2 regions of the Pseudomonas sp. GL_091 genome follow, and region 2 is predicted to be linked to the other one. Evidence: predicted binding sites of a transcription regulator. Region 2 holds the regulator's gene; the other holds the start of a gene.
The links. The regulator FliA, encoded in region 2, starts transcription of late flagellar genes. The targets are predictions, from matches to a motif close to CTAAAGTTTNNNNNNNNNNNGCCGNTAA.

Region 1 (7,135 bases), 340 kb from region 2:
GTTGTACAAGTGCGCGCGGTGCCAGTCATCCGAGTAACGCGCGCCAACCCGCGCCAGGTCCGGCCCGGTGCGTTTCGAACCCCACAGGAACGGGTGGTCCCAGACGCTTTCGCCTGCCACCGAGTAGTGCCCGTAGCGTTCGGTCTCGGCGCGGAACGGGCGGATCATCTGCGAATGACAGCCGACGCAGCCTTCGCGGATATAGATGTCGCGACCTTCCAGTTGCAGCGCGGTGTAGGGCTTCATGCCTTCCACCGGTTTGTTGGTCACGTCCTGGAAGAACAGCGGGACGATCTGGGTCAGGCCGCCGATGCTCACGGCCAGGATCATCAGCAGCAGCAACAGGCCGACGTTTTTCTCGATAGTTTCGTGTTTCATGGCGGACTCCTCAGGCCATCTGCGCGGCAGCGGCGACTTCGGCAGGCTGCGAGGCCCGCACGGTGCGCCAGGTGTTGTAGGCCATCAGGAACATGCCACTGAGGAAGATCGCACCACCCACCAGCCGCACGACGAAGCCAGGGTGGCTGGCCACCAGGGTTTCGACGAAGGAGTAAGTCAGCGTGCCGTCCTCGTTCACTGCACGCCACATCAGGCCCTGGGCGATGCCGTTGACCCACATCGAGGCGATGTACAGAACGGTGCCGATGGTGGCGAGCCAGAAGTGCGCGTTGATCAGGCCGATGCTGTGCATCTGCTCGCGGCCGAAGACTTTCGGGATCATGTGGTACAGCGCGCCGATGGAAATCATCGCCACCCAGCCCAACGCACCTGCGTGTACGTGGCCGATGGTCCAGTCGGTGTAGTGGGACAGGGCGTTGACCGTCTTGATCGCCATCATCGGCCCTTCGAAGGTCGACATGCCGTAGAACGCCAGCGACACCACGAGAAAGCGCAGGACCGGGTCGCTGCGCAACTTATGCCAGGCCCCCGACAGGGTCATCATGCCGTTGATCATCCCGCCCCAGCTCGGCGCCAGCAGGATCAGCGACATCACCATGCCCAACGACTGCGCCCAGTCCGGCAGCGCGGTGTAGTGCAAGTGGTGCGGACCGGCCCAGATGTACAGGGTGATCAGCGCCCAGAAGTGCACGATCGACAGGCGATAGGAGTAAACCGGGCGCTCGGCCTGTTTCGGCACGAAGTAATACATCATGCCGAGGAAACCGGCGGTGAGGAAAAAGCCGACGGCGTTGTGTCCGTACCACCATTGCACCATCGCATCGGTGGCGCCGGAGTACAGAGAGTAGGACTTGGTGAAGCTGACCGGCAATTCCATGTTGTTGACGATGTGCAGGATCGCCACGGTGATGATGAACGCACCGAAGAACCAGTTGCCGACATAAATGTGCTTGGTCTTGCGCTGCATGATCGTGCCGAAGAACACGATGGCGTAGGCGACCCAGACGATGGTGATCAGGATGTCGATCGGCCATTCCAGCTCGGCGTATTCCTTGGAACTGGTGTAGCCCAGCGGCAGGCTGATGGCTGCCAGCAGGATCACAAGCTGCCAGCCCCAGAAACAGAACGCGGCAACTGCGGGAGCAAATAAGCGTGTTTGGCACGTCCGTTGTACGGAGTACAACGAACTGGCGAACAAGGCGCAGCCGCCAAAGGCGAAGATCACCGCGTTGGTGTGCAGCGGGCGCAAGCGGCCGAAGCTGGTCCACGGCAAATTGAAGTTGAGTTCGGGCCAGACCAACTGGGCAGCGAGAAAAACCCCGAGCCCCATGCCGACGATGCCCCACACCACCGTCATAATGGCGAATTGGCGGACCACCTTGTAGTTGTAGGCGGTACTGATAGAAGTGTTCATGGTTCCCCATCCACGGTTCAGCCGAAGTGAGCGCACTCGCGCAAGGCAGCGCACCCTTCGGCCGGAGTTATAGGCAGACTAAAAGCGAGGCAAGCATGGACAAAGGGCACAAGGCCGGTATTGACGGGGATCAATGGGCGCAGTGCGTGCGGGATCATGGTTGGTTGTGGAATGCCGCGACTGGCAAGGCTGCGGCGACGCTGATCCTCGCCCATGGCGCCGGCGCACCGATGGACAGTGACTGGATGAACGACATGGCTGCACGCCTCGCCGCGCAAGGCGTCAACGTGTTGCGCTTCGAGTTTCCCTATATGGCACAGCGGCGCCTCGATGGCGGCAAACGCCCGCCGAACCCGGCACCGAAACTGCTGGAATGCTGGCGTGAGGTGTATGCCCAGGTGCGACGCCATGTCACTGGGCCGCTGGCCATTGGTGGCAAGTCCATGGGCGGGCGGATGGCCAGTTTGCTCGCGGATGAATTGGGTGCGCATGCGCTGGTGTGCCTGGGGTATCCGTTTTATGCGGTAGGCAAACCGGAGAAGCCAAGGGTTGAGCATTTGGCCGGGCTGAAGACGCGAACCTTGATCGTGCAAGGTGAGCGCGATGCGTTGGGCAATCGCGAGGCGGTCGAGGGTTATGCGCTATCGCCGGGTATCGAGGTGTTCTGGCTGGTGGCGGGGGATCATGACTTGAAGCCGTTGAAGGCTTCAGGGTTTAGTCATGAGCAGCATGTGGCGGCAGCGGCGCAGAAGGTGGCTTCATTTCTTCAGTGAATTCTTCATTGCCTTTCATGGCCTCATCGCGAGCAGGCTCGCTCCTACATTGGATCTACGGTGGGCACAGATTTTTGTGTCGACAACGATCAACTGTAGGAGTGAGCCTGCTTGCGATGAGGCACTCCTGGGCAACATCACTTTCACAGGCTCAATAAAAAACCCGGAAGCTCTCACTGTCCGGGTTTTTGTCATTCCCGCCTCTATCAGCGGTTAAACCGCTCCACCAACGAATACTGGGTATTGGCAGTCTTGGTCAGCTCTTCACTCAGCAACGCCGAGTTCTGCGCCTGTTCCGCGGTCTGGTCCGCCAACTCAGAAATGTTGCTGATGTTGCGGCTGATTTCTTCGGCCACGGCGCTTTGCTCTTCGGTTGCGGCGGCGATCTGGGTGGTCATGTCGGTGATGTTGGCCACCGCTTCGCTGATCCCCACCAGTGCCTGGTCCGCTTCCAGTACCCGCGCCACGCCTTCTTCCGCCTGGCGATGCCCGGCTTCCATGGTTTGCACCGCGGTGCCGGCGGTTTGTTGCAGTTTGGCGATCAGCGCGTGAATCTGCCCGGTGGACTCGCTGGTGCGTTGCGCCAGTTGACGGACTTCGTCGGCCACCACCGCAAAACCACGACCCATCTCGCCAGCACGGGCCGCTTCGATGGCAGCGTTCAGGGCCAGCAGGTTGGTCTGGTCGGCGATGCCTTTGATCACGTCGACCACGCCACCGATTTCGTTGCTGTCCTTGGCCAGTTGGGTCACGGTCACGCCGGTTTCACCGACGACTACCGACAGGCGCTGGATGGCTTCGCGGGTTTCCCCGGCGATGTCACGACCACGACCGGTCAGGCGATTGGCTTCCTGGGTGGCATCGGCGGTGCGTTGCACGTGGCTGGCGACTTCCTGGGTGGTAGCGGCCATCTGGTTGACCGCGGTGGCCACCTGCTCGGTCTCGACCCGCTGACGTTCCAGGCCGCTGGAGCTGTTGTGCGCCAGGGCATCGGACTGTCTGGCCTGATCGGTCAGGTGTTCGGCTGTGTCCTGCAGACGCGTCAGGCAGGTTTTCAGGCGTGCTTCCTGACTGAGGATGGACATTTCCAGACGCGCCTGGGCGCCGCGACTGTCGGTGTACATCTGTGCGATCAACGGATCGGAGGTGGTCTGCTCGGCCAGGCGCAGCAAACGCTTGAGGCCACGCTGTTGCCACTGGAGGCCCATCAGGCCCAGCGGCACCGAAAGACCCGCAGCCAGGGCAAACCCCCAATGGGAGTTCAGGGAGGCACCGATCATGAAGCTCAATTGGCTGACCAGGATGAACGGCAGCCAGTCCTGCAGGATCGGCAACCATTTATCCGAGGAGGGAATGGCCGACTTGCCCTGGTTGATGCGTTGGTAGAGCGCTTCGGCGCGGCGGATCTGTTCGGCGCTGGGCTTGACCCGCACCGACTCGTAACCGATCACCTGATTGCCTTCGAAGATCGGTATCACATAGGCGTTCACCCAGTAATGATCACCGGTCTTGCAGCGATTCTTGACAATGCCCATCCATGGCAAGCCTTGTTTCAGCGTGCCCCACATGTGGGCGAACACCGCGGCCGGGACGTCGGGGTGACGGACCAGGTTGTGCGGCGCACGGATCAGCTCCTCTCGGGAATACCCGCTGATCTCGACGAAAGCGTCGTTACAGTAGGTGATCATGCCCTTGGCATCGGTGGTGGAAATCAACCGTTGCTGAGCCGGGAAGGTCCGCTCGCGTTGTGTAATAGGCTGGTTGTTACGCATGGCTTTTTTAATCCGCAAGGCTTTCAAGTGCTGTATCGGCAAGGCCGGCGGATTGTTGAGATTATTTTTCGATAGTCAGCGATGCGTCGCAAAATGACCCTTGCGTCAGCCGGCGAGCATCGGATAGGTGAACAGGCCGAAGTGCAGCAGGTTCAAGCCAAAGTGGCTTGCAATGGCGGCGCCCAGCCCGCCGAATCGGTAGGCCAGGCCATAACCGACCCCGGCCAGCGTTGCCAGCAATACCCACTGCCATCCCGCGCCAACATGGGCCAGGCCGAAGATCAATGATGCCAGCAGCAGGGCGAGGTGTTCACCGTAAGGCCGGTCTTTCAGGTACCGGCTCAGGCCGCCCTGGATGTAGCCACGGAACAGCGCTTCTTCGACCAGCGTCACCAGCAGCAGATTGTTCAGTAACCACAGCCAGGCTTGATCCGGCCATTTCGGCGCCCAGGCGATTACGCCCAGCAACAACGCGCCACCCAACGCCAGCACGGCGCTCAAGGTCAATGCCAGTGCGGTGGCATACAGCGATAGCCGAAGCGAACGGCGGCCGACAATCCACGGACAAACCAGTAACAGCCAGAAGCCGATCAGCGGTTTGTCCAGATTCAGGTGCATGGCGAATGACACGGCATTATCGGTAAAACGTTGGGGATCGATACCGCGACCGTTGTAGAAACCGGGTAGCCAATGCGTCGCCAGGGCCAGAGCCAGGACGATGAACAGTCCGTGGCCGAGGTAGCGGACAAAAGGGATCTCGCGCTGGCGAACCGCTGCGCCAGCGACCAGCAACAAGAACACCGAGATTGCCGAGAGCCAGCCGAGATGGCCGTAGGTCAGCGCCAGACCGTAGCCGAAGGAAAGCAGGGCCAGAAGCATCCATGGCAGGGCAATCATTTGAAGTCCTTAGAGATGTAGAGCTTTTGTGGCGAGGGCTGCGATTATAAGCAGAGCTCAAACAAAAACACCGCCCGAAGGCGGTGTTTGTGTCAGTCGTCCGTTACGAAGCGATCAACTGCCGCAACACGTAATGCAGAATCCCCCCCGACTTGAAGTACTCAACCTCATTGAGCGTATCGATGCGGCACAACACCTCGACTTTTTCGCTGCTGCCGTCTTCGCGAGTGATGACCAGCGTCAGGTTCATCCGTGGCGTCAACTCGACGCCGGTCAAGCCGAGGATGTCCAGGGTTTCACTGCCGTTGAGCTTCAGGCTCTTGCGGTTCTGATCCAGCTTGAACTGCAGCGGCAGCACGCCCATGCCCACCAGGTTGGAGCGGTGAATCCGTTCGAAGCTTTCGGCGATGACCGCTTTCACCCCCAGCAGATTGGTGCCTTTGGCCGCCCAGTCGCGACTCGAACCGGTGCCGTATTCCTGGCCGGCGAACACCACCAGCGGCGTGCCTGAAGCCTGATAACGCATGGCGGCGTCGTAGATCGGCATTTTCTCGCCGGTGGGAATGTAGCGGGTGTTGCCGCCTTCTTCGCCGCCGAGCATTTCGTTGCGTATGCGGATGTTGGCGAAGGTGCCGCGCATCATCACTTCATGGTTGCCACGCCGCGAGCCGTAGGAGTTGAAGTCCCGGGGCTCCACGCCTTTGTCGCGCAGGTATTGCCCTGCCGGGCTGTCGGCCTTGATGTTGCCGGCCGGGGAGATGTGGTCGGTGGTCACCGAGTCGCCGAGCAATGCGAGGATCCTGGCGCCGTTGACATCCTTGACCACTGGCGGCGGGCCGCCGATGTCGTCGAAGAACGGCGGGTGCTGGATGTAAGTCGAGTCGTCCTGCCAGACGTAGGTCGCCGCCTGCGGAACCTTGATCGCCTGCCATTGCGCGTCACCGGCAAACACTTCGGCGTATTCCTTGTGGAACATGGCGGTGCTGACCTGATTCACGGCGTCGGCAATTTCTTTGCTGCTTGGCCAAATGTCCCGCAGGTAAACCGGTTTGCCGTCCTTGTCATCGCCCAACGGCTCGCGGCTGAGGTCGGTGCGCACGGTACCCGCCAGCGCGTAGGCCACCACCAGCGGCGGGGAGGCCAGCCAGTTGGTTTTTACCAGCGGATGCACCCGGCCTTCGAAGTTGCGATTGCCCGAGAGCACGGAGGCCACGGTGAGGTCGGCTTGCTGGATGGCTTTCTCGATGGGTTCCGACAGCGGTCCCGAGTTGCCGATGCAGGTGGTGCAGCCATAGCCGACCAGGGCAAAGCCCAATTCGTCGAGGTAATGGGTCAGCCCGGCCGCCTTGTAGTAATCGGTGACCACTTTCGAGCCGGGGGCCAGCGAACTCTTCACCCAGGGTTTGCGTTTCAGGCCTTTTTCCACAGCCTTCTTCGCCACCAGCCCGGCCGCCATCATCACGCTGGGGTTGGAGGTGTTGGTGCAGGAGGTAATCGCGGCGATGACCACGGCGCCGTTTTTCAGGCGATAGGTCTGGCCTTCGTAATCGTAATCCACTTCGCCGGCCATATCGGCATTGCCGACGGCAACACCGCCACCGCCTTCGCTTTCCAGGCGGCCTTCTTCCTTGCTGGTGGGCTTGAATTGCAGGTCGGCGAAGTCGCTGAACGCTTGCGCGACGTTGGGCAGCGACACCCGGTCCTGTGGGCGTTTTGGTCCGGCGAGGCTGGCTTCGACGCTGCCCATGTCCAGCGCCAGGCTGTCGGTGAACAGCGGTTCCTGGCCGGGCAGGCGCCACAGGCCCTGGGCCTTGCTGTAGGCCTCGACCAGTTGCACCGTTTCCAGGGGCCGGCCGGACAGGCGCAGGTATTCCAGCGTG
Region 2 (7,135 bases):
CAAAGCCGATCCGCTGCGTGCCCACCGAAAGGATCACCACATGGCCCTCGCGCTGCTCTTCGTGAGCGGCGGAGCTGACCAGCCAGCGTTTGAGATAGAACAATGGCAGTGCCTTGTCCCGCACGATCACCACTTCCTGACCGTCCACGACGTTGGTGGTCGACAGGTCGAGGTGGAAGATCTCGTTGACGTTCACCAGCGGGAACGCAAAGGCCTGGTTGCCGAGCATGACCATCAGCGTCGGCATGATCGCCAGGGTCAGCGGGACCTTGATGACGATCTTCGAACCCTGGCCCTTGGCCGAGTAGATGTTGATCGAACCGTTGAGCTGGGAAATCTTGGTTTTCACCACGTCCATGCCCACGCCGCGACCCGATACGTCGGATATCTCGGTCTTGGTCGAGAAACCCGGGGCGAAGATCAGGTTGTAGCATTCGGTGTCGCTCAAACGGTCCGCCGCATCCTTGTCCATCACACCGCGTTTAACCGCGATGGATCGCAGGACGTTCGGGTCCATGCCTTTGCCGTCATCGGAGATCGACAGCAGGATGTGGTCGCCTTCCTGCTCGGCTGCAAGAATCACCTTGCCGCCCCGGGCCTTGCCCGAGGCTTCGCGTTCTTCCGGTGACTCGATACCGTGGTCGACCGCGTTGCGCACCAAGTGGACCAGCGGATCGGCCAGGGCCTCGACGAGGTTCTTGTCGAGGTCGGTTTCTTCGCCGACCAGTTCCAGGTTGATCTCTTTCTTGAGCTGGCGAGCCAGGTCGCGAACCAGGCGCGGGAAGCGCCCGAAGACTTTCTTGATCGGTTGCATCCGGGTCTTCATGACCGCGGTTTGCAGGTCGGCGGTGACCACGTCGAGGTTCGACACAGCCTTGGACATGGCTTCGTCGCCGCTGTTGAGGCCGAGGCGGACCAGGCGGTTACGCACCAGCACCAACTCGCCGACCATGTTCATGATCTCGTCGAGACGCGCGGTATCGACGCGCACGGTGGTCTCGGCTTCGCTCGCCGGTTTTTCCGCCGGTGGCGCGGCCGGGGCACGCGCAGCAGCAGGTGCAGCGGCAGCAGCCGGCGTTTCAGCTTTTGGTTCGGGTGCCTTGGTCACTGGTTTCGGCGCCGCAGCCTTCGCGGCCGGCGCGGCAACGGACGTGTTCGATCCGCTGGCGACCGTCGCCTTGCCGACTTCGCTGAACCTGCCTTTGCCGTGCAACTCATCGAGCAGCGATTCAAATTCGTGATCGGTGATCAGATCGCTGCCGACCGCTGCGGCGGCTGGCGCGGCAGGTGCTGGCACAGAAGCAATGGCCGACTCGAGCGCATCGACAGCAAAGTTACCCTTGCCGTGCAGTTGGTCGAGCAGTGCTTCGAATTCGTCGTCAGTAATATCGGAGCTGTCGCCGGCCGCTTTCGGTGCTTCTGGCGCAGCCGGCGTAGGGACCACTGCGACAACGGCGAACTGGCCTTTACCATGCAGTTGATCGAGCAACGACTCGAACTCGGCATCGGTGATTTCGTCGCTGGCAGCGGCATTGCTGGCAGGCGCTGGAGCAGCCGCCGGGGCCTCGGCCTGCGCCTTGACGGCGTTCAGCGAGTCCAGCAGTTGTTCGAATTCATTGTCGGTGATGTCGCCCGATTCGGCTTCAGCCACAGGCGTTTGAACCACAGCAGCGACGGGCGCGGATACCACCTCGTCAGCCGATTGCGGCTCGGCCAGGCGGGCCAGCGCCGCAAGCAATTGAGGTGTCGCAGCCGTGATCGGGCGGCGTTCGCGGACTTCGCTGAACATGCTGTTCACCGCGTCCAGCGCTTCGAGAACCACGTCCATCAGTTCCGAGTCGACGCGACGTTCACCCTTGCGCAGGATGTCGAACACGTTCTCGGCGATGTGGCAGCACTCCACCAGCTCGTTGAGCTGGAGGAAGCCGGCGCCCCCTTTTACAGTGTGAAAACCGCGAAAAATTGCATTGAGCAGATCCGCATCATCCGGACGGCTTTCCAGCTCGACCAGTTGCTCGGACAGTTGCTCTAGAATCTCGCCGGCCTCAACCAGGAAATCCTGAAGGATCTCTTCATCGGCGCCGAAGCTCATTAAGGGGGTGCTCCTAACAGGTCTACCTAAAATCCAAGGCTGGATAGCAAATCGTCCACATCGTCCTGACCGGACACAACGTCTTCTCTTTTATCGGCATGAATCTGCGGACCTTCACCCTGAGAGAGATGTTTTTGTGGATCTTTTTCAGCAAGCATCGCTTCGCGGTCATGTTCGATGCCCGCAAAGCGGTCCACCTGACTGGCCATCAGCACGAGCTTGAGCAGGTTGCTTTCAACTTCGGTGACCAACTGGGTCACACGCTTGATCACCTGGCCTGTGAGGTCCTGGTAATCCTGGGCGAGCAGGATGTCGTTGAGGTTGCCCGACACCGCGCGATTGTCCGTGCCGCTGCGCGCCAGGAACCCGTCGACCCGCCGGGCCAGTTCACGAAACTCTTGCGCGCCGACTTCGCGACGCATGAAGCGCCCCCAGTCCGCGCTCAAGACCTTGGCTTCATCCGCCAGGCCATTGACCAGCGGCGTGGCACTTTCCACCAGATCCATGGTGCGGTTGGCCGCAGCCTCGGTCAGCTTGACCACATACCCCAGACGCTCGGTGGCGTCGGTGATCTGCGACACTTCTTCGGCTTGCGGCATGTGCGGGTCAATCTGGAAATTGACGATCGCGCTATGCAGTTCGCGAGTGAGCTTGCCCACTTCCTGATACAAGCCGCGGTCACGGGTCTGGTTGAGCTCATGGATCAATTGCACCGCGTCGCCGAACTTGCCTTTTTCAAGGCTCGCGACCAATTCGACGGCGTGTTTTTTCAGGGTCGACTCAAAATCGCCCAATGAAGTTTCGTTATTGCCCATAGCTCCCCCATGGCGCACTCATCAACCGATGCGTTCGAAAATCTTCTCGATTTTTTCTTTCAACGCCTGGGCCGTGAAGGGTTTGACCACATAGCCGTTAACGCCGGCCTGGGCCGCTTCGATGATCTGCTCACGCTTGGCTTCAGCGGTCACCATCAGCACCGGCAGGTGCTTGAGCTTTTCATCGGCACGCACGTGGCGCAGCAGATCGATACCGGTCATGCCAGGCATGTTCCAGTCCGTTACCAGAAAGTCGATGCTTCCGCTGTTGAGTACCGGAATGGCGGTAGTGCCATCGTCGGCCTCGACGGTGTTGGTGAACCCAAGGTCACGCAGCAGGTTCTTGATGATCCGCCGCATCGTTGAGAAGTCATCAACGATGAGGATTTTCATGTTCTTGTCCAATTCGACCTCCAAGCAGTCTTAAACGCGCCCAGCACCTGGACGCGCCATTTCAATCAATCCGGCAAAGCACTCGATGACTGTCTGGAGCACAACAGATCGCGACCGGCGCAGTTCAACACCACACCGGCCTCGTTCGCAGTGTCCCCCACACTGCCTTCAGCGCGCTCGCCACTCCCCCAAACGCCCCCGCAAACGGGCTGCGCACTGGCTGTGTAACTGGCTGACCCGAGATTCGCTGACCCCAAGGACCTCACCGATTTCCTTGAGGTTCAACTCTTCGTCGTAGTACAGCGCCAACACCAGTCGCTCACGCTCCGGCAAATTGGCAATCGCATCTGCCAGCGCAGCCTGGAAGCGTTCATCTTCCAGGTCGCGTGACGGCTCGATATGAGCACTCGCGCCATCCTCGTGCAGCCCTTCGTGTTCGCCGTCCTGCAACAGATCGTCGAAACTGAACAGCCGGCTGCCCAGGGTGTCGTTCAAAATCCCGTAGTAATCGTCGAGACTCAATTGGAGTTCGGCCGCAACTTCGTGATCTTTAGCATCACGACCGGTTTTCGCTTCAATCGAGCGAATGGCGTCGCTGACCATGCGTGTATTGCGGTGAACCGAACGTGGCGCCCAGTCCCCCTTACGCACTTCATCGAGCATGGCGCCGCGGATTCGAATGCCCGCGTACGTCTCGAAACTGGCGCCTTTGCTGGCGTCATATTTGGTCGACACTTCAAGCAGGCCGATCATCCCGGCCTGGATCAGGTCTTCGACCTGGACACTGGCCGGCAGGCGCGCCAACAAGTGGTAGGCAATGCGTTTAACCAGCGGCGCGTAACGCTCGATCAGCTCGTACTGCGCATCACGCGCCGATGTTTTGTAGAGGTTGTAACCGCTTGCCGTCATAGAACCGGTCCTGCTGTCTGCTGCACGAGGCGCTCGACGAAAAATTCCAGGTGCCCGCGCGGGTTGGCAGGCAGCGGCCAGGTATCGACCTTCTGTGCGATCGCCTTGAATGCCAGCGAGCACTTGGAACGCGGGAAGGCCTCGTAGACGGCGCGCTGCTTCTGCACCGCCTTGCGCACGCTTTCGTCGTAGGGCACCGCGCCGACGTATTGCAGGGCGACGTCGAGGAAGCGATCCGTGACCTTGGTCAACTTGGCGAACAGGTTGCGCCCTTCCTGCGGACTCTGGGCCATGTTGGCCAGGACGCGGAAGCGGTTCATGCCGTAGTCACGATTAAGCAGTTTGATCAATGCGTAGGCGTCAGTGATCGAGGTCGGCTCGTCGCACACCACCAGCAGCACTTCCTGGGCTGCGCGAACGAAACTGACTACCGAGTCACCAATGCCCGCAGCTGTGTCGATCACCAATACGTCGAGGTTGTCGCCGATATCGCTGAAGGCCTGGATCAGGCCGGCGTGTTGCGCGGGGCTCAGATGCACCATGCTCTGAGTGCCGGATGCGGCCGGAACGATACGGATACCGCCGGGTCCCTGCAGCAGTACATCGCGCAGTTCGCAGCGGCCCTCGATCACGTCGGCCAAGGTACGTTTGGGTGTCAGGCCCAGCAGAACGTCGACGTTCGCCAGTCCCAGGTCGGCGTCCAACAGCATGACGCGCCGGCCAAGCTCAGCCAGAGCCAGGGACAAGTTCACTGACACATTAGTTTTCCCGACGCCACCTTTGCCGCCGGTCACCGCGATCACCTGTACGGGATGCATGCTGCCCATGTTATTTCTTTACCTTGTCTTGCATAGACGGAGGCCACATTACTGGCTGCGCGTTCACAAACGGAACAATGCATGGCAGACCATCGATGTAGGTACAAAAACTGTTCATTACTACCTTAGCCAACCTGCTTGGTTTGGCTGTGGTAAATATCAGCGAACATGTCAGCCATGGCTTCTTCGCTGGGTTCTTCCTGCATTTGCACGCTGACGGCGCGACTGACCAACTGATGACGGCGCGGCAGATGGAGATCATCCGGAATCCGCGGGCCATCGGTCAGGTAGGCCACGGGTAACTCATGACTGATGGCCAAGCTCAGCACCTCGCCCAGACTAGCCGTTTCATCCAGTTTAGTCAGGATGCAGCCCGCGAGCCCGCAACGCTTGTAACTGTGATAAGCGGCGGTTAGAACCTGTTTCTGGCTGGTGGTTGCCAGGACCAGATAATTTTTCGAGCGGATGCCTCGACCGGCCAGGCTTTCGAGCTGCATGCGCAGGGCCGGGTCGCTGGCCTGCAGGCCGGCGGTATCGATCAGCACCACGCGCTTGCGCAGCAAGGGCTCCAGCGCCTGCACCAGGGACTGGCCCGGATCGACGTGGGTCACCGGCACGTTGAGAATGCGCCCCAGGGTCTTGAGCTGCTCCTGGGCACCAATGCGGAAGCTGTCCATGCTCACCAGCGCTATGTTCTGCGCGCCGTACTTGAGCACGTAACGGGCGGCCAGCTTGGCCAGGGTGGTGGTCTTGCCCATGCCGGCCGGGCCGACCATGGCAATCACGCCGCCTTCTTCCAGAGGCTCAATTTCCGGTGTCACGATCATGCGCGCCAGGTGCGCCAGCAACATGCGCCAGGCCTGACGAGGCTCTTCGATATCGGTGATCATCGCCAAAAGGTCGCGCGACAGCGGGCCGGACAGGCCGATGCGTTGCAGGCGACGCCAGAGGTTGGCCTGGTCCGGACGGCTGCCCTGCAGCTGATTCCAGGCCAGCGAGCCCAGCTGTACTTCCATGAGTTCGCGCAGGCTGTTGAGCTCGAAACGCATCGAGTCGAACGCGCGCGGGTCCACGCCAGTGGAGGCTGGTGCAGCGGCCGGTGCGGGGCGACGGGGTTCGGCGTAGGTTGGCTCGATCAACGGCTCGGCTGCGGTGAGCGGCAAGCCTGCGAACAACTGGCGATTGGTCGCATTGTCGCTCTCGCCGTCGCCACGCAGGCTCAATTCGGCCTGGGCGGTGACGATCCGCGACTGAGTCTTGCGCAGCTCGTCTTCGAGTTCCATGTTCGGAACCCGCGGTGCCAGCGCCGACAACTTGTAATCCAGTGCAGCCGTCAGTTCGACACCTCCTGCGATCCGGCGGTTGCCAATGATGGCGGCATCAGCGCCCAGCTCATCGCGAACCAGCTTCATGGCCTGACGCATATCGGCGGCGAAAAAACGCTTAACTTGCATAAACCACTACCTCAGCCGTTGGGCCCTACTGTCGCAACGATGGTCACTTGCTTGTTGTCAGGGATTTCCTGGTAAGCCAACACGTGCAAACCCGGGACTGCGAGCCGACCGAATCGCGAGAGCATCGCGCGAACCGGACCTGCCACCAGCAGAATCACCGGCTGACCTTGCATCTCCTGGCGCTGCGCCGCGTCGATCAACGAACGTTGCAGCTTCTCAGCCATGCTTGGCTCCAGCAGAACGCCCTCTTCCGAGCCTTGCCCGGCCTTTTGCAGACTATTGAGCAATATCTGTTCCAACCTTGGCTCCAGCGTGATGACTGGCAGCTCCGACTCAGTGCCTACAATGCTTTGGACGATTGCACGGGATACGCCAACCCGCACGGCAGCCACCAGCGCGGCGGTATCTTGACTCTTGGCGGCATTGTTGGCGATGGCCTCGGCAATGCTGCGGATGTCGCGCACCGGCACTTGTTCGGCCAACAGCGCCTGCAGCACCTTGAGCAGCTGCGACAGCGAAACCACGCCCGGCACCAGCTCCTCGGCCAGTTTCGGCGAGCTTTTGCCCAGCAATTGCATGAGCTGCTGCACTTCTTCGTGACCGATCAGTTCACTGGAATGCTTGTAAAGTATCTGGTTCAGGTGGGTGGCCACT

Region 1: a site for FliA is predicted at 4,391-4,418, ahead of AC3ITY_RS09440 (methyl-accepting chemotaxis protein). Genes of this name have one in related genera too.

What each region holds. Positions count from the first base shown of each region.
Region 1 is NZ_CM174451.1:2,045,393-2,052,527, forward strand. Features, by position in the region: gene ccoO (cytochrome-c oxidase, cbb3-type subunit II) at 1-378, opposite strand, end outside; gene ccoN (cytochrome-c oxidase, cbb3-type subunit I) at 389-1,813, opposite strand; gene AC3ITY_RS09435 (alpha/beta family hydrolase) at 1,909-2,586, shown strand; gene AC3ITY_RS09440 (methyl-accepting chemotaxis protein) at 2,793-4,358, opposite strand; gene AC3ITY_RS09445 (CPBP family intramembrane glutamic endopeptidase) at 4,464-5,255, opposite strand; gene acnA (aconitate hydratase AcnA) at 5,359-7,135, opposite strand, start outside.
Region 2 is NZ_CM174451.1:1,708,068-1,715,202, reverse strand. Features, by position in the region: gene AC3ITY_RS07825 (chemotaxis protein CheA) at 1-2,092, opposite strand, end outside; gene AC3ITY_RS07820 (protein phosphatase CheZ) at 2,119-2,907, opposite strand; gene AC3ITY_RS07815 (chemotaxis response regulator CheY) at 2,929-3,300, opposite strand; gene fliA (RNA polymerase sigma factor FliA) at 3,469-4,209, opposite strand; gene fleN (flagellar synthesis regulator FleN) at 4,206-5,036, opposite strand; gene flhF (flagellar biosynthesis GTPase FlhF) at 5,153-6,481, opposite strand; gene flhA (flagellar biosynthesis protein FlhA) at 6,493-7,135, opposite strand, start outside.